One region of the Klebsiella sp. KE9456 genome, then DNA from elsewhere that is predicted to be linked to it. Evidence: riboswitches for the same ligand, from Rfam matches in the RefSeq annotation. Region 1 holds a riboswitch; each other region holds the start of a gene.

Region 1 (8,078 bases):
GTCAGTAAATGGTTTCCACAGCATGAACGCGCGCGCGCAACGGCGACCTACACCGTCGGAGAATATATTGGCCTGGCCGCTTTTTCTCCATTGCTCTTTTTAATTCTTGAACATCATGGCTGGAGAACATTATTTTTTATTACCGGTGGATTAGGTATTGTATTTACCTTTGTGTGGTGGAAGTTTTATCATGAACCTCATGAGTCAAAAACCGCAAATCAAGCCGAACTGGAATATATCGGCGCAGAAAATACCGCACAACCCAATGAAAATATTCCCTTTAACTGGCCTGATGCGAAACGCCTGCTGTGCTGCCGACAAATCATTGGCGCCAGCCTGGGGCAATATGCCGGTAACACGACGCTGGTTTTCTTTTTGACCTGGTTCCCGACCTATCTCGCGAACGAGCGTCATTTACCGTGGCTTCACGTTGGTTTCTTTGCTTCCTGGCCCTTTCTGGCAGCGGCCATCGGCATTATTTTCGGCGGCTGGATATCGGATAAAATATTAAAAAAGACATGTTCAGTAAATATTAGCAGAAAACTCCCGATTATTTCCGGACTATTACTTTCCGGCACAATAATTACCGCTAACTGGGTGGATAGTAACACCGCCGTTATTATCATCATGTCAATTGCCTTTTTTGGCCAGGGCATGGTCGGGCTAGGCTGGACATTGATCTCAGATATAGCGCCGAAGAATATGGCCGGGCTTACCGGGGGGATTTTTAATTTTTGTGCAAATATGGCGTCAATCATTACCCCATTAATCATTGGCGTTATCATCTCAATGACCGGTAATTTCTTCTACGCGCTCATTTATATCGGTGTGACCGCGTTGATTGGCGTTATTGCGTATATCTTCATTATCGGCGATATCAAACGAATTGTATTGAAATAACGCATGACGGACAGTGCTCCGGCAGGCTGCCGGAGCACTCAGGCGCTAAATATTCTTAACCCTGCTGGTCATAAACAGCGTCACCAGCGAAATCGCCGTAATCATCCAGTAAACGCTGGTATGCCCATAGCTTTGCGACAGCGCGCCCTGAATGACGCCTGCCAGAATGACCCCGGTGGAGATACTGTTGGTAAATAGCGTCGTTGCCGCCCCTGCTCGTCCGGGCATCAGATCCTGAAACCACAGCATGCCAATCCCGGCGATAATACCGATAAACACCGCATTAAACAGCTGTAAAACCAGCAGCGCCACGCGGCCGTGAAACAGAATCAGGCCAATATAAAACAGCACGCCCGCGGCAACCGCCGCCACCATCATATTGCGCTTGCCCCAGCGCTTAACGAAGTAACCCGCCAGAATCATCGCCGGAATCTCCAGTCCGGCGGCCGTCCCCATCAGGACTCCGGCGAGGCTGTCCGGCAGTCCGAGATCGCTACTGATCCACAGTGGCATATCAATGATATACATAGTGTTGCAGGTCCACATCAGCGTGGAGGCGATAAACAGCATACGGACATTTTTATCGTGCCATCCCCCGACCTGCCTCAGCACTCCCCCCTCCTCCGAGGGTTGTTCAACACGGGCGACCGACGGGAGCCTGAAAGCGATGAGCGCCAGACTGATGACAAAGATCCCCGCCGCTATCGAAAACATGGTCGTGAAGCCATAATTAAGCGCCAGCATAAAGGCCAGCGGAGGACCGATCACCCATGCCAGCGAGAGCTGAGCACGCATTATCGAACTGAACATCACCACTTCACGGGCCGAGCTATCGGCGTATTCCCGCGCCAGCGCAAAAAGCTGCGGCATCGCGGCGTTCGCCACCGAGGCCAGCATCACGCCACCGGTGATCAGCGTCAGATAATGACGATTAAACGCAAACAGCAGCGCGTTTCCTACCGCCATCAGGCAGCAGAACATGATCAGGCGTCGACGATCGCCCCGGCTATCCGAGCGCTTAGCCAGCGCCAGGCTGACCAGAATGCCGGCAATCGCGTTAACCGTATAGAACAGTCCCACCCAAAAGGGTTGCACGCCCACTTCGCGACTAAGGAATAAACTGAGCGTCGGCGCCTGCAGCGCGCCTGCAATACCGATCATAAACGCGACCAGCATAAAAGCGGCGTACACGCCGTTAAGACGGCGCCCCATCGTCATTAACCACAGCATCACATATCCTTTAGCGCGCGAAAAAAAGAAAAAAGCCAGCAGAAGATTTCTGCTGGCGGGTGATTCTATACTCTATGAATTTCGAGTTGCAGGACAATAACTATACAAAGGTTACTGAACAGCGCTTACCCTGGCTCACCAGAGGAGGGACCCAGGCTGAATCATGCAGCCAGACTGTCAATCTCTGGCGACACAGATAACTGCAGCTTGAAAAACGGGCGAATATAACACCAATACTCAGTCACACATGATGTCTGCAAGTCAATGAACCGAGGTCTGCGACGTCACTCCCCACTGCATCAGTTCGCCGAGCATTTTCTGCTGTCTTCCTGCCATCAGGCGGGCCAGCCAGGACGCATCCTGCGTCGCAGAAAAGTAGCGTTGGTAGAACTGTTGTGTGGTAGACCTCATCATATTCACCTCCTCACTTCATCGAAGGTGATTATTGACTTAATATAGGAAGTCATAAATTGCTGAGTTTTTATCAGGAGTTCCCCTTTTATGTCTTCCAGCCGTTTACAACAGCAGTTCATCCGCTTATGGCAGTGCTGCGACGGTAAGTCGCAGGAGACGACGCTTAATGAACTGGCAGATATGCTGAGCTGCTCGCGCCGCCATATGCGCACCTTACTGAATATGATGGAAGAGCGTGGCTGGCTGACCTGGCAGGCGGAAGCCGGACGCGGTAAGCGTTCCCGACTGGCTTTTCTCTATACCGGTCTGGCCCTGCAGCAGCAAAGAGCGGAAGATCTGCTGGAACAGGACAGGATCGATCAGCTGGTACAGTTAGTCGGTGATAAAGCCGCCGTCCGACAGATGCTGATCTCCCATCTTGGCCGCAGCTTCCGCCAGGGTCGGCATATTCTGCGCGTGCTCTACTATCGACCGATGAAAAATCTGCTGCCAGGCAGCGCGCTGCGCCGCTCAGAAACGCACATCGTGCGGCAGATTTTTAGCGCGCTGACGCGAGTAAATGAGGAAAATGGGGAACTGGAAGCGGATATTGCTCACCATTGGCAGCAGATCACCGCCACTCACTGGCGTTTTTTTCTTCGTCCGGGCATACATTTTCATCATGGTCGGGAACTGGAGATGGCGGATGTCATCTCTTCCTTACAGCGTAGCAACACGCTGCCGCTCTTCTCCCATATTGAGCGTATCGACTCCCCCACCGCATGGACCCTGGATATTCATCTTAGTCAGCCCGACCGCTGGCTACCGTGGTTACTCAGCCAGGTTCAGGCGATGATCCTGCCCCAGGAGTGGCGGTCGATGGAAAAATTCGCCAGCACGCCCATTGGCACCGGCCCTTACTCGGTTGTGCGTAATAACCAGAATCAACTTAAAATTCACGCTTTCGACGACTATTTCGGCTACCGGGCGCTAATTGATGAAGTCAACGTCTGGGTACTGCCGGAAATTGGTGAAGAGTCCAACGGCGGGTTAACGCTTCAGGGAAGTACGGAGAGTGAAAAAGCGGTAGAAAGCCGCCTTGAAGAAGGCTGCTATTACCTGCTGTTCGACTCCCGCAGCCCGCTCGGCGGTAATACGGCGGTACGCCAGTGGTTAAGTTATCTGTTCCAGCCCGCTAACCTGCTCTATCACGCTGGTGAACACTACCAGGGCAACTGGTTTCCAGCCTATGGCCTGCTGCCCCGCTGGCATCATGCGCGCAGCCATGCCTGTGAAAAACCGCCAGGTCTGGAAACGGTCAGGCTGACCTACTATCAGGAGCACGTCGAACATCGCGTCATGGGCAAGATCATGGCGACGCTGCTGGCCGAACATCAGGTGAAGCTGGAGATTCAGGAACTGGAATACGAAGAGTGGCATCGCGGAGAGGTAGTGAGTGACGTGTGGCTCAACAGCGCCAACTTTACGCTGCCGATCGATTTTTCCCTGTTTGCCTGGCTGTATGAAGTCCCGCTGATTCGCAAATGTATTCCCATTGACTGGGAGCGCGATGCCGGCCGCTGGCGCGCGGGAGAGCTTAATCCGGCGGCCTGGAGCCAGCAGTTGCTCACCACGCAAACTATCGTGCCGCTCATTCACCACTGGCTGATGATCCAGGGGCAACGCAGTATGCGCGGCGTGCGAATGAACACCCTTGGCTGGTTTGACTTTAAGTCAGCCTGGTTTGCGCCGCCGGAGCCGTAACGCTTTTCGTTAGCAGATAAAATCATTACACTAACTGCCGTTCTCAACGGGGTGCTAATAAACATACACAATATCATTCGAGTTGCATCGACGCGCGGTTAGCCCGGAAGCAACCAGAAAGATAAAGCGTATGGGCTGAGAAAATACCCGTCGAACCTGATCCGGATAACGCCGGCGAAGGGATTTGAGGCCCACTCAAAATCCTTTGCCCCCCCTTCTTCTGAGGTGCAAAGTGTTAAAAAAATTACTTCCCCTGCTGGCGCTGGTCGCCGCGCCGGTTTTTGCCAAACCCACCCTGACCGTTTATACCTACGACTCCTTCGCCGCCGACTGGGGGCCAGGCCCGGCGGTCAAAAAAGCCTTTGAAGCGGACTGCGACTGCGAACTGAAGTTCGTGGCGCTGGAAGATGGCGTCTCGCTGCTCAATCGTCTGCGAATGGAAGGCAAAAACAGCAAAGCCGATGTGGTGCTTGGACTGGATAACAACCTGCTGGAAGCCGCGGCCCAGAGCAGGCTGTTCGCCAAAAGCGGCGTATCTACCCGCGCGGTCAGCATACCCGGCGGCTGGCGCAACGATACCTTCGTTCCCTTCGATTACGGCTATTTCGCCTTTGTTTACGATAAAAACAAGCTCAAAAATCCGCCGAAAAGCCTGAAAGAACTGGTTGAGGGCAAGCAGAAATGGCGGGTCATTTATGAGGATCCGCGCACCAGCACGCCGGGCCTCGGCCTGCTGCTGTGGATGCAAAAAGTCTACGGCGATAACGCGCCGGAAGCCTGGCAGAAACTGGCGGCGAAAACCGTCACCGTCACCAAAGGCTGGAGCGAAGCCTACGGCCTGTTCCTCAAGGGCGAAAGCGACCTGGTGCTCAGCTACACCACCTCCCCGGCTTATCACATTATCGAAGAGAAAAAAGATAACTACGCGGCGGCCAACTTCGCGGAAGGCCACTATTTGCAGGTCGAAGTTGCCGCCCGCACCGCGGCCAGCAAACAACCGGAGCTGGCAGAGAAATTCCTCAAATTTATGCTTTCTCCCGGCTTCCAGAACACGATCCCCACCGGCAACTGGATGTATCCGGTTACCCAGGTTGCGCTTCCCGCAGGTTTTGACGGGCTGATCAAACCGCAAACCACCCTTGAATTTACGCCGCAACAGGTGGCGGCTGAGCGCCAGAACTGGATCAGCGCATGGCAACGCGCCGTCAGCCGCTAACTTTCGGCTGGCTGCTGCCCGGCCTGACGGCGGCGACCTTACTGGTCGCCGTCGCGCTGGCTGCTTTTCTGGCGCTGTGGTTCAGCGCGCCGGAAGCGGTCTGGGGATCGATGGTTAGCGATAGCTATCTCTGGCATGTGGTGCGCTTTTCTTTCTGGCAGGCGTTTCTTTCCGCGCTGCTTTCCGTGATACCAGCGATTTTTCTCGCCCGCGCGCTCTACCGTCGGCGCTTCCCCGGGCGCACGCTGCTGCTGCGCTTGTGCGCGATGACCTTAATCTTGCCGGTGCTGGTGGCGGTATTCGGCATTCTTAGCGTTTACGGTCGCCAGGGCTGGCTGGCTGAATTGTTTACCGTGTTCGGCTGGCAGTGGACGTTTTCACCCTACGGATTACAAGGGATCCTGCTGGCGCATGTGTTCTTCAATATGCCAATGGCCACGCGCCTGCTGCTACAAACGCTGGAAAATATCCCCGGCGAACAGCGGCAAATCGCCGCCCAGCTAGGAATGCGCGGCTACGCCTTCTTCCGGCTGGTTGAATGGCCATGGCTGCGTCGGCAAATTCTGCCTGTCGCGGCGCTGATCTTTATGCTCTGTTTCGCCAGCTTTGCGACCGTGCTGTCGCTGGGCGGCGGCCCGCGCGCGACCACGATCGAACTGGCGATCTACCAGGCGCTCAATTTCGACTATGACCCGGCGCGCGCGGCGATGCTGGCGCTGATCCAGATGGTCTGCTGCCTCGGGCTGGTATTACTCAGCCAGCGCCTGAGCAAAGCCCTCGCCATCGGGGTCAGCAACATCCACGGCTGGCGCGATCCTGACGACCGTTTGTTCAGTCGACTGAGCGACATTGCGCTCATTGTCATCGCGCTTTTACTGTTGCTGCCTCCGCTACTGGCGGTGATATACGACGGTCTGAATAACAATCTGTTTAGCGTCCTGCAACAGCCTGCGCTATGGCAGGCGCTAGGGACCTCACTGCGTATCGCCCTTGCCGCCGGGCTGTTAAGCGTGATGCTGACCATGATGCTGCTGTGGAGCAGTCGCGAACTTCGCGCCCGTAATCGCCCGTTGGCCGGACAGGCGCTCGAACTCAGCGGCATGCTGATCCTCGCCATGCCGGGCATCGTACTGGCCACCGGATTCTTCCTGCTGCTCAATAACAGCACAGGGCTACCGGAATCCGCCGACGGTATCGTGATTTTCACCAATGCGCTGATGGCGATTCCCTATGCGCTAAAGGTGCTGGAAAATCCTATGCGCGATATCAGCACCCGCTATGGCGCGCTTTGCCAGTCGCTGGATTTGCACGGCTTTACGCGCCTTAGGGTGGTGGAGCTTCGCGCCTTAACGCGCCCGCTGGCCCAGGCGCTGGCTTTCGCCTGCGTGCTGTCGATCGGCGATTTCGGCGTCGTGGCGCTGTTCGGCAATGAAGATTTTCGTACCCTGCCGTTCTATCTGTATCAGCAAATTGGCGCTTATCGTAGCCAGGACGGCGCCGTTACCGCTCTGCTGCTGCTGGCGCTGTGCTTTTTACTCTTTAGCGTAATTGAAAAACTTCCGGGGCGTGATGCTAAAACTGAATGATGTCACCTGGCTTTACCAGCATCTGCCGATGCGTTTTACCCTCTCTGCTGAACGCGGCGAATGCCTGGCCGTCCTCGGTCCCAGCGGTGCCGGGAAAAGTACCCTGCTGAATCTGATCGCCGGTTTTTTATCACCCGCCAGCGGCAGCATTGAGATCGACGGTCAGCCTCATACTCACACGCCGCCCGCGCGCCGTCCGGTATCGATGCTGTTTCAGGAAAATAATCTCTTTAATCACCTGACTATCCGCCAGAACATCGCGCTGGGGATGCATCCGGGATTAAAGCTGAACGCAGAGCAGGCCACCCGTTTGCAGACCATTGCCGGGCAGATGGCGATTGACGCATTGCTGGATCGCCTGCCTGGCGAGCTTTCCGGCGGGCAACGCCAGCGTGCGGCGCTGGCGCGCTGTCTGGTGCGTCAGCAACCGGTACTGCTGCTGGATGAACCCTTCTCAGCGCTCGATCCCGCGCTACGTCAGGAGATGCTGGCGCTGGTTGCCGACGTCTGCCAGCAGCAGCAACTGACGCTATTAATGGTGTCGCACAGCGTAGAGGACGCGGCGCGCATCGCGCCGCGTTCGCTGGTAGTGGCTGAGGGACGGATACTCTGGGACGGCGAGACTACCGCGCTGCTCAGGGGCAACAGCAGCGCCTCAGCGCTGCTGGGGATTAGCGCGCAATAACCTTATACAGAATATCAAGATAGACCGGCATAAGCGGGTGGCGGAAGGTAAAAACCAGCGCGGCCGCGGCAACGCATACCGTCAGCGGCGTTAGCCACCGCAGGCGCGAACGCGGCAGGAAACGGGTTAAACGATCGCCCGCGCTGTTAGCGCCCCGCCACAGTCGCCAGCACAACCAGGCCGCCAGCCAGGCCAGCAGGGCCGCCCCCAGCAGCAGCCACTTAAAGCTGGCGCTGTGTTCATCCGTCGGAATATCAATCGCCGCCCCGGCGAGGATTCCCGGTAAAAAATAGAGCGGCGGCCA
Region 2 (8,078 bases), on a different contig from region 1:
CGAATACAACGCGTTATTAACCTCGGATAAACCGGACAGCGCAAAAATTGAATCCGTCTCCCAGGAGATGGAGACGCTTGGTCAGCAGCTCGCCCAGCAACGGGCTAAATTTGATGTCGCCCTGGCGCAGGCAGGTATTTCTCGTGGGGAAGGTATGGCGAGTAGTGGTGGCTGCTACGGCGGTTTTCACGGTCACAGAGGAATGTACAACTGGTAAAATTCAGAAGTGTTTCTCCGTCGGCTGCCAGGTGCAGAAGTCTTCGTTTGCCACCAGCAACAGCTGAGATCCTTCCGGTGCTTCCAGCCATGCCACGTTGACCGGCACGGATGAGTGATTCTGGCGGCGTTCAATATGGGCTAACGCCCACCTATCAAGGTCAGGCTTCACGGTCTGACCTTCACAGGTCGTTACCGTATGGTTGGCATGCCAGCGCCCCTGGCGCAATATCACGCGTCCCTGACGCAGCGCATCGCTGGTCTGGCGTATTTGTTCCGCACGATAGCGGTATAGCGCGATCTGTTCGCTGGAAAGCTGCTGCTTTTGCCCGTCGACTTCACGTTGCATAAAGCTGAGTTCACCCTGCGCATCAAAACGGACACGAATATGTTCCGGAGGTTTACCATAGACGTTGAGTTCAATCAGCGCGAGCCGGCCATCCTGCCAACGGTACTCGCTGGTTGAGGTATTGCCATGACGCCACGGACTGAAAGCGGCAAGAAGATGAACCTCGCCATCAGAATCTTTGCGCCAGATACGCATCGCCCCCTGATCATCCGCATAGCCGCTTGCAGTAAACGGCGGGAGAGAAGTGTCGTGGCTGCAGGCAGTGAGCAGCAATATCCCCACCAGCGCCGACACACGACGCCAGGCAGACAAAAGGGGCTGACAAGCCCCTTCGATAAAACTGTACACTGCCACGCGGTCTTACTTAACTGCGTCTTTCAGTGCTTTGCCTGAAACAAACGCCGGTACGTTAGCTGCGGCGATTTTGATTTCATTACCGGTCTGCGGGTTGCGGCCAGTGCGCTCAGCGCGGTGGTTCACTTTGAAGGTACCGAAACCAACCAGTTGAACAGCATCACCTTCTTTCAGAGACTCAGTAATTGCAGCCAGGGTAGATTCCAGGGCAGCTTTTGCCTGTGCTTTGGACAGGTCAGCTTTGTCCGCAATTACATCAATCAGTTGAGTCTTGTTCATAAGTTATCCTTACAATGTGTTTATCGCTTGCTAAGCATCGAGTGCGACGGAAATGCCTGAAAAGCACTCTCCTGCATACACGCACCGATAGCCACGTTTTTTCGCCCCCCAAATGTAGACCAGACGGGGGGCGGAATGGAAGCCTTCAGACGCTACAATTCAGGCGTTAAATCACGTTTTCTGGTCTCATTGCTGAAAATTTATACCAATATTGCTTTCACCGGCCTCGCGGAGGTCTGCACGAAGCCCTTTGATGAGTTCAACATCGCGTTCTTCACAGTCGGCCAAAAGCCGGAAAATCTCCCATTGAATGTCCCATTCTTGTTCCACCGCCGGATTTTCTTTGAGCTCTTCATCGCTCATTTCACGACCCGCCTGGGTCATTTCCAGCATTGCAACCGTGGTAATCGATGTCTTACTGACCTCAACGGCATGTTCGAGGGTTTCCCCACTCAGCCGCGAATGAAGCAGCTCGCTCAATGCAACGCAGGCATCAATCGCCGGGTAAACGCCGTACAGGTCAAAATCGTCAGCAGCCGGAATTGCCTCTTCCAGCTTTTCCAGCTGGCTGTCAAAATTGACCTTTGCATCTTTCACCGTCAGCGTTTCCCAGATCAGATCGAGGATTCGGCGATACAATTGACCATCAGCGAACGCTGTTTGCTGGCAGAACATGGCGTAGTTGGGGTACATCCGCTCGCACAGGCAGGCCATAAAGGTGACGTGCTGCCAGCTTTCCAGCTTCTCCAGACGCAAGTGAATCGGGTTTTGTAACATGATGAATTCTCGAAGTCAGAAATGAGCCGCAGTGTACCTGAATTAGTCGTGATTTGCTTGCCAGCGCATAAACGCCGGACGCTCTGATGCCACCGCATCCGCCCAGCGCGTCGGTTCCGGCAGACGGTAGCCTTGCATACAGCGCTGCACCCACGCCAACGCGCTGTCGGTACTCACGCGATGCCCGGTGGCGATAAACAGCGGGTTACAGCGCGCTTTGCTGCGCCAGACCCAGGCTAACTGCTCGCCTTTGTCCATCAGCGGGGCCAGCGCGCCAGGTTCGGCGGAAAGCGGCTCAAACTTGCCGCACAGCCGTTTTTTCGCTACGCCGATGGTGGGTACATCCATCATCAATCCAAAGTGGCTTGCCACCCCCAGACGACGCGGGTGAGAGATACCGTGCCCATCGACAAAGACTAAATCCGGTTTTTGCGACAGCTGTTGCCACGCCGCCAACAGCGCAGGATACTCGCGAAAGGAGAGGAAGCCGGGGATATACGGCATGGTAGTGGCGATACGCGCCACTTTGTATTCCACCAGCTCAAGCGCTGGATACGTCAACAGCACCATCGCCGCTCGCGTCACTTCACCGCCCTGCTCGAACCCAACATCCGCCCCGGCGATCAGATCCGGCGGATCGCTATCAAGGCGATCCTCGCGGATCACCGACGAGGCGAGTTCAATTTGTTGAGCGCGTAGCGACGCGAGATCCATCATGACTCCTTAGCGGTGGTACTGTTCTGACAAGCGGTGTACCGCATCAGCAAATGCGCCCGCGTGCTCCGGCGGTACATCCTGGTGGATGCCGTGTCCAAGATTAAAGACGTGGCCTTCACCCTGGCCAAATCCGGCGAGAATCGTCGCCACTTCCTCTTCAATGCGCGCCGGTGGCGCATAGAGCATGGACGGGTCCATATTGCCCTGTAGCGCCACTTTATGGCCCACGCGACGGCGCGCGTCAGAAATATCAGTTGTCCAGTCGAGGCCTAACGCATCACACCCGGTTTCCGCCATCGCCTCCAGCCACTGGCCACCACCTTTGGTGAATAACGTGACCGGTACACGGCGACCGTCGTTTTCCCGCAGCAGACCGTCAACGATTTTATGCATGTAATACAGCGAGAACTGCTGGTAATCGCGCCCCGTCAGCACACCGCCCCAGGTGTCGAAAATCATCACCGACTGGGCGCCCGCTTTAATCTGCGCGTTGAGGTACAGAGTGACGCTTTTCGCCAGCTTATCGAGCAGCGCATGCAGCGCCTGCGGATCGGCATACATCATTTTTTTGATGACGGTAAAGGCTTTGCTGCTGCCGCCTTCCACCATGTAAGTCGCCAGCGTCCACGGGCTGCCGGAAAAACCGATCAGCGGAACGTCACCTTTCAACGCGCGGCGGATCGTACGCACCGCGTTCATCACATAGCCCAGTTCGTCTTCCGGGTCAGGAATCGGTAGCTTATCGACATCCGCTTTACTGGCGACTGGCGAAGTAAAGCGCGGGCCTTCCCCGGCCTCAAAATAGAGTCCCAGCCCCATCGCATCCGGGATGGTCAGAATGTCCGAGAAGAGGATCGCCGCATCAAGCGGGTAGCGCCGCAGCGGTTGTAGCGTGACTTCGCACGCCAGTTCGGCGTTTTTACACAGCGACATAAAATCGCCTGCTTGTGCGCGGGTGGCTTTGTACTCCGGCAGATAGCGGCCTGCCTGGCGCATCATCCACACCGGGGTAACATCAACCGGCTGGCGCAATAGCGCGCGCAGGTAACGATCGTTCTTCAGTTCGGTCATTTTGCAGTTCCTTCATTGCGTCAGGGTGCCAGTGTACCATCACTCATACTCAGCCCGACACATTGCCACAGTGTCTTCGATCAAACGGCGTGCCACCGTGCCCGGCGGCGGCAACAACGGAAGATCGTCATAGCGATACCAGCCCGCTTCCAGCAGCTCTTTCTTGTCGATGACTATCTCGCCGCTGTCATACTCCGCCATAAACGCCGTCATCAGCGATTGTGGGAACGGCCAGGGCTGCGAAGTGACATAACGCAGGTTTTTCACCTTAATGCCGCTCTCCTCCATCACTTCGCGGGCAACGGTTTGCTCCAGAGTTTCCCCCACTTCAACAAACCCGGCCAGCACCGTGTGCACACCGTTGCGATGACGGGTATGCTGCGCCAGTAAAATAGAATCATCCCGGCGGATGGCGACAATAATGCAGGGAGCAATCTGCGGATAGTAACGCTCGCGGCAGTGGCTGCACAGCATCGCCCATTCGGTCTTGCTCGGGTGCATAGGGTGACCGCAGTATCCGCAGAATTTGTGCGAACGGTAAAATTCCGCCAGTTGTACCCCCCGCCCCGCCAGTTGAAACAGACCAACATCCTGATCGATGACCTGCCGTACCGATCCCATATCATGCCGCCGATCCTGACAAACCAGCCAGACTGGCTCCCCTTGCCATTCTCCTATCCTCAACGCGGACTGCCCTGCAAGATTAAAATTTACCGCTTCGCCATGTGGTAATTCCCCGCGGGGCAACCATAATTTCTGTTCGTGGCTGACGATCCACCAGCCACAATCTAATTTTTCAATAATACGATCCATATCTATTGCACTACCTTTATTTTGCTGGCACTTTTAACATTATATTTACATTCCGGTGAGCAACGTATTTCTCTTTAAAACTTGCGGAGTCAACCATGTTAAACCAGTTGGAAAACCTGACGGAACGTGTTGGAGGCAACAATCAACTGGTCGATCGCTGGCTACAGGTACGTAAGCATTTGCTCGTGGCTTACTACAATCTGGTTGGCATTAAGCCTGGCAAAGAATCGTACATGCGGTTGAATGAAAAAGCGCTGGATGATTTTTGTCAGGGTCTGGTCGATTACCTTTCCGCCGGACACTTCAGTATTTATGAACACATTATTCGTGAAATGGAAGAGGGAAACCCACGTTCGGCCGCAACGCGCCTCCACGCATTACTGGAAGCCAATACTCAACAGATCATGGAATATTACGACTCCAGTCTGGAGAACGCGATCGATCACGATAATTATGCGGAGTTTCAGCAGGTGCTTTCCGACATCGGTGAAGCGCTGGAAGCACGGTTTACGCTGGAAGATAGGCTCATTCTGCTGGCTTCCGGCAATCATCTGAAGCTTAACGCCCAGGATAAAAGCGGAATTGCAAAGCCTGCTTGAGTTATGAAGCAGTAACGAGTAATTTACATCCATTGCCCCGTCGCCGGGGTTACATCTTGTCGGAGTGCCGTGTGCGAAAGCACAGGCTGAGACCGTTAATTCGGGATCCGCGGAACCTGATCAGGCTAATACCTGCGAAGGGAACAAGAGTAAACTGCTTTATGCGTCAGCCTGTACGGGCAACAAACGCACATCCATTACTCCTCCGTCGTCTGACAAGCCACGTCCTTCACTTTTTGGAATGAGCTATGTCTGCAACAAAATTGACTCGCCGCGAACAACGCGCCCAGGCCCAACACTTTATCGACACCCTGGAAGGCACCGCCTTTCCGAACTCAAAACGTATTTATATGACCGGCTCACAACCGGACATCCGCATTCCGATGCGTGAAATCCAGCTAAGTCCCACGCTCATCGGCGGCAGCAAAGAGAATCCGCAATACGAAGAGAACGAAGCCATCCCGGTCTATGACACCTCTGGCCCCTATGGCGATCCTGATGTCGCCATTAACGTTCAGCAGGGGCTGGCAAAACTGCGTCAGCCCTGGATTGAGGCACGCGCAGACAGCGAAGAATTGACCGACCGTAGCTCGGCGTACACCAAAGAACGTCTGGCCGATGATGGGCTGGACGAGCTGCGTTTTACGGGGCTGCTCACGCCGAAGCGCGCCAAAGCGGGCAAGTGCGTCACGCAACTGCATTATGCGCGTCAGGGGATTGTGACCCCGGAAATGGAGTTCATCGCTATCCGTGAAAACATGGGGCGTGAGCGCATTCGCGGCGATGTATTACGCCAGCAGCATCCGGGCGTTGGATTTGGCGCGCGCCTGCCGGAAAACATCACGCCGGAATTTGTTCGTGACGAAGTGGCCGCCGGTCGCGCGATTATCCCGGCCAACATCAACCACCCGGAATCCGAACCGATGATCATCGGACGCAACTTCCTGGTGAAGGTCAACGCCAATATCGGCAACTCCGCGGTCACTTCCTCCATTGAAGAAGAGGTGGAAAAACTGGTGTGGTCAACGCGCTGGGGCGCAGATACGGTGATGGACCTCTCAACCGGCCGCTATATTCACGAAACCCGCGAGTGGATCCTGCGTAACAGCCCGGTACCGATCGGCACCGTGCCGATCTATCAGGCGCTGGAGAAAGTAAACGGGATCGCCGAAGATCTCACCTGGGAAGCCTTCCGCGACACGCTGCTGGAGCAGGCCGAGCAAGGGGTAGACTACTTCACCATCCATGCGGGTGTGCTGCTGCGCTATGTGCCAATGACCGCAAAACGTCTGACCGGTATCGTCTCGCGCGGCGGTTCGATCATGGCGAAATGGTGCCTCTCTCACCATCAAGAAAACTTCCTCTACGAGCACTTCCGCGAAATCTGCGAAATCTGCGCCGCTTACGATGTCTCGCTGTCGCTGGGCGACGGCCTGCGTCCGGGATCAATTCAGGATGCGAACGACGAAGCGCAGTTTGCCGAGCTGCACACGCTGGGCGAGCTGACCAAAATTGCCTGGGAGTACGACGTGCAGGTGATGATTGAAGGCCCTGGCCACGTACCGATGCAGATGATCCGCCGTAACATGACCGAAGAGCTGGAACACTGCTTTGAGGCGCCGTTCTACACCTTAGGGCCACTGACCACCGATATTGCGCCGGGCTACGACCACTTCACCTCCGGCATTGGCGCGGCAATGATTGGCTGGTTTGGCTGCGCCATGCTCTGCTACGTAACGCCAAAAGAGCACCTCGGCCTGCCGAACAAAGAGGATGTGAAACAGGGACTGATCACCTACAAAATCGCGGCGCATGCCGCCGACCTGGCAAAAGGCCATCCTGGCGCGCAAATCCGCGATAACGCCATGTCGAAAGCCCGCTTTGAGTTCCGCTGGGAAGACCAGTTTAACCTGGCGCTTGACCCGTTCACCGCCCGCGCTTACCACGACGAAACGCTGCCGCAGGAGTCCGGTAAAGTGGCGCACTTCTGCTCCATGTGCGGGCCAAAATTCTGTTCAATGAAGATCAGCCAGGAAGTCCGCGACTACGCGGCGACACAGACCATCGAAGCAGGAATGGCGGATATGTCAGAAAACTTCCGCGTCAAAGGCGGTGAAATCTATCTCAGGAAGGAGGAAGCATAATGTATCAGCCCGATTTCCCATCCGTCCCTTTTCGTTTAGGGCTCTACCCGGTTGTTGATAGCGTAGAGTGGATCGAGCGCTTGCTGAGCGCAGGCGTTCGCACTATCCAGTTACGTATCAAGGATAAGCGCGACGAAGAGGTGGAGGACGATGTATCAGCCGCTATCGTGCTGGGCCGCCGCTACAATGCCCGCCTGTTCATCAATGACTACTGGCGACTGGCGATCAAACACAACGCTTACGGGGCGCATCTCGGCCAGGAGGATCTGGAAACCGCTGACCTCAGCGCAATCCACAAGGCAGGGCTGCGTCTTGGCGTCTCCACCCACGATGACATGGAAATTGACATCGCGCTGGCGGCTCGCCCCTCCTATATCGCCCTCGGTCATGTTTTCCCGACGCAAACCAAACAGATGCCGTCCGCGCCACAAGGACTGGAACAACTGGCGCGCCATATTGAACGTCTTGGCGATTACCCCACCGTTGCCATCGGCGGGATCGGCCTCGAACGCGCTCCGGCGGTACTGGCAACCGGTGTTGGTAGTATCGCGGTCGTCAGCGCCATTACTCAGGCTGCTGACTGGTGCCAGGCAACGGCACAATTGCTGGAGATAGCGGGAGCCGGAGATGAATGACAGCGATTTTATGCGCTATAGCCGCCAGTTGCTGCTGGAGGATATCGCCATTGAAGGGCAGCAAAAATTGCTCGCCAGCCGGGTGTTAATCGTCGGCCTCGGCGGGCTGGGGTCACCTGCCGCT
Region 3 (8,078 bases), on a different contig from region 1:
ATATATGGCTTTTTAAATTTGCATTCAACGTTTTATTTATTAAGGTATTTTTTCATTATTCTTACTTTAACGGATAGACCTTTAATTTATTGATATTGTTATTAATTATTAAATAGCCCAAGGCCTTTTAAATTGTCATTTTTAGTTAAAAATAACGTACTTTTATTACCGCGATGCTGCCCTTGCCGGTGGAACGATTCCGCCAGCAAGGCCATGACTCAATGCAGTTCAACCGCATAATTTGTCAGCGGGGTAATTTTTTTAACTAACTTGTTGGTGTATAAAAACTGTTCATAGGCTTCATAGCGCGGTTTATTCAGCGCCGCCGGATTGACGGCAAACAGGGGGAGGGTTTTCAGCCAGGCCTGCTTGTTCAGTTCGGTGTTAAGTTCAGGATGCGCGTCGGCAAAGGCCAGCCAGGTCTGCTGAGGATGGGCGCGCAGATAAGTGACCCCTTTTTGCAATGCGGCAAGGAATTTCTTGATTTTCGGGGCGTTGACCTCGTCACGGTTGGCGACGATCACCAGTTCATCGTAGGCCGGTACGCCATAATCCTCGACGTTCATCACAACGGGATCTTTCCCCTGCAGCTTCAGCTCCAGCGCTTCTATATTACGATAGCCGCCAATGACCGCATCGACCTGGCCGGCTAGCAGGGCGCTGGTTAACTGGAAGTTAACATTGACCAGTTTGATACTTTTGGGGTCGATATGCGCATACTGCGCCATGGTTGCCAGCGTCGCCTGTTCAATACCGCTAACCGAATAGCCAACTTTCTTGCCTTGCAGGTCGGCCGGGGTTTTGATGTCTTTATCCAGGGTAATTACCGTGTTTAACGGTGAATTAATCAGCGTACCGACGCGCACCAGAGGCAGCCCTTCATCAGCAAAAAAATGCACCTGCGGCTGATAGGTGATCGCCAGATCGGCCTGATGAGCGGCCACCAGTCGCGGCGGTAACGCCGGGTCCGATGGCGGCACAATGGTGACGTCCAGTCCGGCTTCTTTAAAGGCGCCAATCTGTTCGGCCACCATGATCGGCGCGTGATCCGGGTTGATATACCAGTCCAGCACAAGGGTGAGTTTCTCGTTGGCCAGCGCCTGGCCGCAGAGCAGCGCGGTGAGGGTTATTGCGGCGGGTACAGATTTACGCATGGTTACTCCTTATATAAAAGCGTCATTATTCCGGCGCCCAGTTAATCAGCCGGTGTAGAAAAGCATCCACTGTCAGCCATAACAGGACCGTCAGCAGCACTAAAATAAACAGCGCCGCAAAACAGATATCCGTCTGCAGACGCGCGTTGGCATTGAGCATCACGTAGCCCAGGCCTTCGGCTGAGCCGACCCATTCGCCGATAATCGCCCCGATGGGGGCGACGGCCGCGGCCATTCTCAGGCCGGAGGCAAGAGCCGGAAGGGCCGCCATCATGCGCACATGGCGCAACTGCGCGCCAAAAGATGCCCCCATGGTGCGCGCCAGATCGAGATAGTCGTGGTTGACCCGCCGTAACCCGTCAAAAAATGCCGAGGTCACGGGGAAGAAAATCACCAGCACCGCCATCATCACTTTGGCGCTTATGCCGAAGCCAAACCACAGTACGAGTAGCGGGGCGAGGGCAAAGACCGGGATCGCCTGACTGGTCAGCACCAGCGGCATTAGCCAACGTTGAATACGCGGCGAGACGATCATACATAGCGCCAGCGCGACGCCGAGCAGCACGCCAGCCGTGAGACCGCAGAGGATCTCGCTCAGGGTGATCAGCGTATGCCAGCCCAGGTAACCCCGGTTGAACCACAACGCGCTGGCCACCGCTGATGGTGAAGGAAGCAAAAAGGCCGGAATTCCGCTACGGCTCGCCAGCCACCAGAGCAACAGCAGGCCGCAGAACACCACGCCGCCGCGCAACAGTTTAGCGTTCATCCGTTGGCCCTTATTAGCTGTTGCAGCAGCTCCGCCTGGCTGGTTAATACCTGCGGATCGTCACAGGCTCGGGGCGGCATGCCGGATAAGCGGTGCGTATCGTCAATTCCTCCGGCAGCGGGCGAGAGTACCAGCAGGCGATGGCTGAGTCGGCAGGCTTCCATCGGATCGTGGGTGATAAGCATCACGGTACGGTTCACTAACAATTCGGCGGCCAGGGTTTGAATTCGCGTGCGGGTAAGGGTATCGAGCGCTGAAAAGGGCTCGTCCATCAATACAATGGGGCGATCTTCATAGAGGGTGCGCGCCAGGGCCGCCCGCTGGCGCATTCCCCCCGACAGAGAGGATGGCCGGTCGCTGGCGCAGTGTTCGAGACCCACCCGCCTTAACAGCGTGGTGACGCGCGTGTCATCAATGGGTTCGCCGCGAAGACGCGCGCCGAGGGAGACATTGTCACGCACGCTTAGCCAGGGATAGAGCAGATCCTTTTGCCCCATCCAGGCCAGACGTTTTGCCATCGGCTGGCCATCGCTGGCGCGAACATGACCCGCCGTCGCCTGCTCCAGTCCGGCGATAATGCGCAGCAGGCTGGTTTTCCCCACGCCGCTGGCCCCCAGCAGAGACACCCACTGACCGCCAGGAATATCAAATGAGAGGTTGTCGAAGATCTGCCGGGCGTGAAAACGTAAGCTGAGGTTGCGCACCTCGATACCCGGCGCTATCACGTTGCGCACTCCGTGACGGCATTGAGTCCCATTTGCCAGAAGCTGGCCTCCAGCCGCGTGGCGGTGGTGAAGATGCGGCTGAGTTCAGCAAATCGGGCTTCGCCGCCACGTTGTTGCCACACGGTTTCCAGCAGATTAATAGCCGAATTAACCCCGCGCAGATAGCCCTCATCGCCATAGTTACGGATCCAGGACGCATAGGGGTTGGTGGTGAGGTTAGTGGCGGGATCGTGCAGTAAGCCGAGGCCGATTTCGGCGTATCCGGCAACGCAAGGCATCAGCGCCGTCAACAGATCCAGCGTATCGCCGGCGTGACCGATATCCAGTACGTAACGGGTGTAGTTGACGGTTTCCACGGCTTCAGGTGTGGCCGCCATTGTCGCCTCATCCAGACCCCATCCTGTGCAGTAGTCTACATGTAGCGGGAGCTCGTCAAGAATGGCGTTCATCGACGCGGCGGCGGCGCGCATTTCTGGCAACGTCTGCAGTTTACTCACCAGCAGCGCATAGCTCCGGGCAAAGTGGATCAGAAACAGATAATCCTGAGTCAGGTAACGGCGAAAAGCGATTTCGGGCAGGGTGCCTGCAGCGAGTTGCCGGAGAAAGGGGTGAGCGACATAGTGCTGCCAGTCAGCGTTGGCCTGCTGACGCAGACGACCATAAATACCCTGGGTGAACGCGGGAAGAATCACTGGACCTCCTGATAACGGGGAGATCCGGGCGTGCTGTCAGAAGTGTGAACAGGCAGTGGCGCAAAACTGGCGAAAATGCCGACCCGTCCCTTCGCTGGCATGACCCAGATCAGGTTCAAAGGGTTCGGCTCGCGCCATCTCAGTCCTTACAGGACACCCCTCGGTTGGCCCTTGTTATACGATATTCGCTTTTTGATTACAATCCTGTGATGTGACAAGATTAGGTGACGTTGTCACCTTTTTTCAGGCCCGGTAAAGCCCGTGAATGAACCGGCTGCGCCAGGCCCGGTCAGCACAGTGCTGCCGGGCGAGCACGCACAGGGGGATCATTAGCGAAATTCAACCCAGCGGGCGCCGTCATCCGCTGAACGTACGCAGTTTTCCACCCAATGCACGCCGAGCGCACCGGCTTTGGCGTCCGGATACCAGAAATTATCCAACAGGGCGCGGTCATTACGATCGGTGGCGTCCATCGCGATGGCGAAACGGCGGTACAAATTCGACCATGCTTCAAATAAGCCTTCGGGGTGACCGCCGCCAATGCGATCGTCCTGTAAAGCCAACGGGTCGAGATAGGACATCCCGCGTTCGAGAATACGCACCGGCTCGCCCTGAATTTCATAACGCAGCTGATTGGGTTGCTCATCCCACCACTCCAGGCTCGCTTTCTCACCGACGATACGCACTTTCTGACCGTGCATCGAGCCGCAGTTTACCGCTGAACACCACATTGAACCGATAGCGCCGTTGTCGTACTCCATCAGCACATAGGCGTTATCCTCCAGCGGCGCACGGGTTTTGACAAAGCTCTGGCGAGAGCACATCAGACGCGTGATGGCGAGTTTTGGCGCCATGGTTTCCGCCAGAAACAGCGGGTGAGTGGCTAAGTCACCTAATACATAGCTGGGCCCGACAAATTTCGGATCCACCCGCCAGCGCGTGCTCGGGTTTTCCAGCTCTACCGGCTGCGCGTGGAAACCATGTGCGAACTGCATATTGATGATGCGGATCTCGCCCAGCAATCCCTGCTCAATCATTTGTCGCGCCTGCAAAATCATCTGATGACCGGCGTAGCCGTAAGTCACGCCAATGATTTTGCGTTGTTTTTCGCTAAGCGCTACCAGCGCATCCGCTTCTTCGGCGGTAAAGCACAGCGGTTTTTCACAAACCACATGCAATCCGGCCTCCAGCGCCGCACGGCAAATGGCGTAGTGGGTGTTGTTCGGCGTGGCGATGGAGACCGCTTCGATACCGTCTTCCCGCGTCGCTTCTTCACGAAACAGGGTTTCGTAATCGGCATAGCAGCGTCCGGCTTCCACGCCCAGTTGCTGACCGAATTCACGCCCACGCTCGGCATCAATATCAAATGCGCCCGCTAACAGAGTAAAAGCGCCGTCGCGCAGCGCCGCAGAACGGTGAATATAGCCGATCTGGCTGCTTCCACCGCCGCCAACCATGCCCCAGCGTAACGATCTGCCTACGGGTTTTGTTCCATTAATCATTCTCTTCTCTCCAGATTAAAAGCCAACGGAACGCAGGTAGCGCAGGCTTTCCGTGACGGCCTGTAAGCTGCCTTCAACATTGCGCGGATCGCGCTCTTGCTCAATGGTTATCCAGCCCTGATAGCCGCGTTTTTCCAGAAACGCATGTACCGCCGGATAATCAATTGCGCCGCTGCCAAGCGGGCACATCACCCCTTCAGCGCAGGCGGAGAAGAAGTCGATGCCACGGGAAATCACGCTTTCAAACACGTTCGGATCAACATCTTTAAAGTGCAGGTAGTCAAGGCGGTCAAAATGACGATCCAGCCAGCTGACGGGATCCATTCCTGAGTAATAAAGATGGCCGGTATCGAGACACAGACCAGCGATGTCGTGGGGGATTTGCGTCGCCAGCAGGTCAATCTCATCGGCAAATTCGATACAGCCGCCCGCATGGGGATGAATGACCGGACGGACGCCGTACTCCTGCCATGCCAGTTTGCTGATGATGACAATATGGTTAATCATCTGCTGCCAGTCGGCAGGAGACAGTCGCGGCGCCAGCTCGCTACGCCCGGCATATTGCGCTCGCTGGGGATTACCGAAATCAATGATCACCAGGTAAGGAGGCTGGAAAGGATTACCCGCTGTTTTTTCCGCAACGGGGACCTGCGATAAATTACGGCAAATGTTATGCGTCAGTTCGACGATATTCGGGAAGTTCTCTTCGCTGACCAGATCATCAAAGATCGTCCCGGCAACCAGAGATAACCCTTGTTTATTCAGCGCTGCGCTGAGTTCACTGGCCTGGGTTGGCAGATAGCTCCAGGGCCCTAATTCAATACTTTCATAGCCCGCGGTGGCGGCTTCCTGCAGCACTTTCTTGAAAGGCGGCAGATAAGGATTTTTGGGATCATCGACGCCCCAGCTACACGGCGCGTTGGCAATATGTATGGTCATGACGGATTCCTTTTCAGTGTGCGATGAAAGCGGCATCAGTATTGAATGAATATTTCAAATTCAACAACATCGAATTTTTATTTTTTTGATGTTATTCAAGGTTTATTTTGATGTTCTATTTGATGGTTTTTTATCAAAATGAGGCAGGAGAAGGCGCGCCGAGGAAATGCCCGCGCCATGGCGATCAGAGATTTTCTTTGGTGAGGAGGTCGAACGGCTGCAGGGCGTTGATAAAGGTTGCCTGTGACTGACCGCTGGCCTGGAGAAATGCGTTTATGGTTGCGTCTGCGAGTGCGGGCAGGCGGTGCGTGATCATCAGATCGATAGTGCCATCAATTAACGCCAGTTCGCCATTTTCCACCGGGCCGTGACAAATCAGCATCACCTGATGCTGGCGCTGATGCGCCTGTAGCGCGTCAATAATCCCCTCAACGCCGCCGCAAGGGGCGTAAATCGCCGTCAGGGAAGGGTAATCTCGCAACATGGCATCCGTTACCTGCCGGGCTATATCCGCACGTTCATAGCTGCGTACCGGTTCCAGCACCCGCTCGCCTTTTCCGTGTTCGCGCAGATATGAACGAAAGCTAATTTCGCAACTCTCCTGACAGATAAACCGATTATCACCGATGATGATGCCAATTTCTCCTTCATGGCGACAAAGCCTGTCGATCGCCCAACCGGCGGTGCGGCCCGCTTTTTGATTATCCAGACCGATATAGCCAGTGCGTTGCGCCACAGCCATGTCAGAGAGCAGGGTAAAAACGCGAACGCCTTTATCAATGGCCTGGGTAATCGCGTGGCGGATCAGCGGGTTGTCCAGCGCGACAATGCCGATCACATCCACTTCATCGCTCAGACGGTCGATGGCGGCCACCATGTCATCGATGGCGTTAATATCGTAATGCAGAAAAACGGGAGGCTGCGTCGGGTTATGCCAGGGCATGGCCGCCTGCTCAAGCATCTGCGCCAGTTGATGATAAAATGAGTGTGATTGCTGAAGCAGAATAAACCCCATTCGCAGCGTTACCGCTGACTGACCGCCAGCCTGCCGATAGCGCGATTGTTCCAGCGCGAATCCCAGCCGACGGGCGGCTTCAAGCACTTTACGTTCGGTACTTGCTTTGACGGGGGTACGTTTATTGAGCACCCGGTCAACGGTGGCAATGCCGACTTTGGCATCCCTGGCTATATCTGTCATGGTGACTTTTTTCGCTGACATTGATATTCCCCTCAGAAAATAATGATAAAAATCTATCATTATTTCTTTCGGTAAAAAAGCCCGCAGTCCTGGGTTTAAACAACGCCATCGGACAGTACATCAGACTATGCATATTAGGGGCGTCATTTATCCGGCAACGTTGTTTGTAACCGCTGAGAACAAAAGGTAAACCACCAGTGGTTGCAGATTGCTGACAAAGTGCGTTTTTCCGGAATTGCCCGGCGGCGCTTCGCTTGCGCGGGCCTACGAAAAACCCATAACATGATGATATTATTGGTTTTACATGCCAGGTAAAGCGATAGCCGCCACCCGGCAGAAATGCGAGCACAATATCTAAATCAGGTTTGTCATCAGCCTCACCAGTGGTTGCGGCGTTGTTCCTGACTTTTCATCTGTACGGGCATATTTCGCCATGTCTGTCATCGTGATTTCACGGTTCGATATCTTGTCGGTACAGATGGCCTTTCCCGGTTCTGGCTCGCAACCATAGCTCTTCATCAGTCAACGATGTCTGAATCAGTTCAATGGGCACGCCGGCATCATTAATTATTGCGACGAAATAATCATCGATGGGTTCATAAGGCCCAAGCAGTATCTCCTCATCTTTTAGGGCATCGGCAAGACAATCTACTTTAAATGCAACGTGTGGGACCGTTTTGATTAAAGGATGTAACGGAGAGTCGTCCGTAAAACGGTGCCATTGCACCCGGAAGCGCCCGGGATTATCCGTGGTGTACATGCCTGCTTTTTCGCTGAAAATACCCTCTTCCTTACCATCCTGCACGGGAATGCCGAAGTGGTGAAACTCGTATTTCACATTCGCTTTCATCTGTTTTGATTGCCTTATTTAATTGCTTGTCCCTTCGGGGGGCTAAATGGCAAGTGATGCGACCCAGGTTGAACAGGCTCAAAGTATAGCGTCAGGCCAGCTATCTTAAAGACGATGTCTGAGGATGGCAATCTGCCCGCTGTACCCGTCATACCCGGTTCCAATGTACGTCAACAACAATTCGGCTCCATACGGGGCCGCATTTTCGCTACAGATGGCATTGCGCAGTCTGCCTGTATGTGACCATTAATG

Evidence for each region. Region 1 has a riboswitch for thiamine pyrophosphate ahead of thiB (thiamine ABC transporter substrate binding subunit). Riboswitches for the same ligand answer to the same signal wherever they lie in the genome.
Region 2: another riboswitch for thiamine pyrophosphate. It lies ahead of thiC (phosphomethylpyrimidine synthase ThiC); the one in region 1 lies ahead of thiB (thiamine ABC transporter substrate binding subunit).
Region 3: another riboswitch for thiamine pyrophosphate. It lies ahead of ABK821_RS05375 (TenA family protein); the one in region 1 lies ahead of thiB (thiamine ABC transporter substrate binding subunit).

What each region holds. Positions count from the first base shown of each region.
Region 1 covers NZ_JBDYQK010000002.1:177,102-185,179, reverse strand. Annotated here, with positions in the region: gene ABK821_RS03085 (MFS transporter) at 1-900, shown strand, start outside; gene ABK821_RS03080 (sugar efflux transporter) at 946-2,130, opposite strand; gene sgrT (glucose uptake inhibitor SgrT) at 2,392-2,544, opposite strand; gene sgrR (HTH-type transcriptional regulator SgrR) at 2,632-4,287, shown strand; TPP riboswitch at 4,325-4,488, shown strand; gene thiB (thiamine ABC transporter substrate binding subunit) at 4,520-5,503, shown strand; gene thiP (thiamine/thiamine pyrophosphate ABC transporter permease ThiP) at 5,479-7,089, shown strand; gene thiQ (thiamine ABC transporter ATP-binding protein ThiQ) at 7,073-7,774, shown strand; gene ABK821_RS03050 (DedA family protein) at 7,761-8,078, opposite strand, start outside.
Region 2 covers NZ_JBDYQK010000035.1:19,304-27,381, reverse strand. Annotated here, with positions in the region: gene ABK821_RS23535 (zinc resistance sensor/chaperone ZraP) at 1-217, shown strand, start outside; gene ABK821_RS23530 (DUF1481 domain-containing protein) at 221-913, opposite strand; gene hupA (nucleoid-associated protein HU-alpha) at 926-1,198, opposite strand; gene ABK821_RS23520 (YjaG family protein) at 1,385-1,975, opposite strand; gene nfi (deoxyribonuclease V) at 2,018-2,689, opposite strand; gene hemE (uroporphyrinogen decarboxylase) at 2,699-3,763, opposite strand; gene nudC (NAD(+) diphosphatase) at 3,803-4,576, opposite strand; gene rsd (sigma D regulator) at 4,672-5,175, shown strand; TPP riboswitch at 5,226-5,335, shown strand; gene thiC (phosphomethylpyrimidine synthase ThiC) at 5,424-7,319, shown strand; gene thiE (thiamine phosphate synthase) at 7,319-7,954, shown strand; gene ABK821_RS23485 (HesA/MoeB/ThiF family protein) at 7,947-8,078, shown strand, end outside.
Region 3 covers NZ_JBDYQK010000004.1:71,137-79,214, reverse strand. Annotated here, with positions in the region: gene ABK821_RS05390 (ABC transporter substrate-binding protein) at 219-1,154, opposite strand; gene ABK821_RS05385 (ABC transporter permease) at 1,180-1,920, opposite strand; gene ABK821_RS05380 (ABC transporter ATP-binding protein) at 1,917-2,645, opposite strand; gene ABK821_RS05375 (TenA family protein) at 2,642-3,337, opposite strand; TPP riboswitch at 3,407-3,508, opposite strand; gene ABK821_RS05370 (Gfo/Idh/MocA family protein) at 3,667-4,839, opposite strand; gene ABK821_RS05365 (TIM barrel protein) at 4,855-5,778, opposite strand; gene ABK821_RS05360 (LacI family DNA-binding transcriptional regulator) at 5,963-6,997, opposite strand; gene ABK821_RS05355 (hypothetical protein) at 7,428-7,826, opposite strand; gene lptG (LPS export ABC transporter permease LptG) at 8,073-8,078, opposite strand, start outside.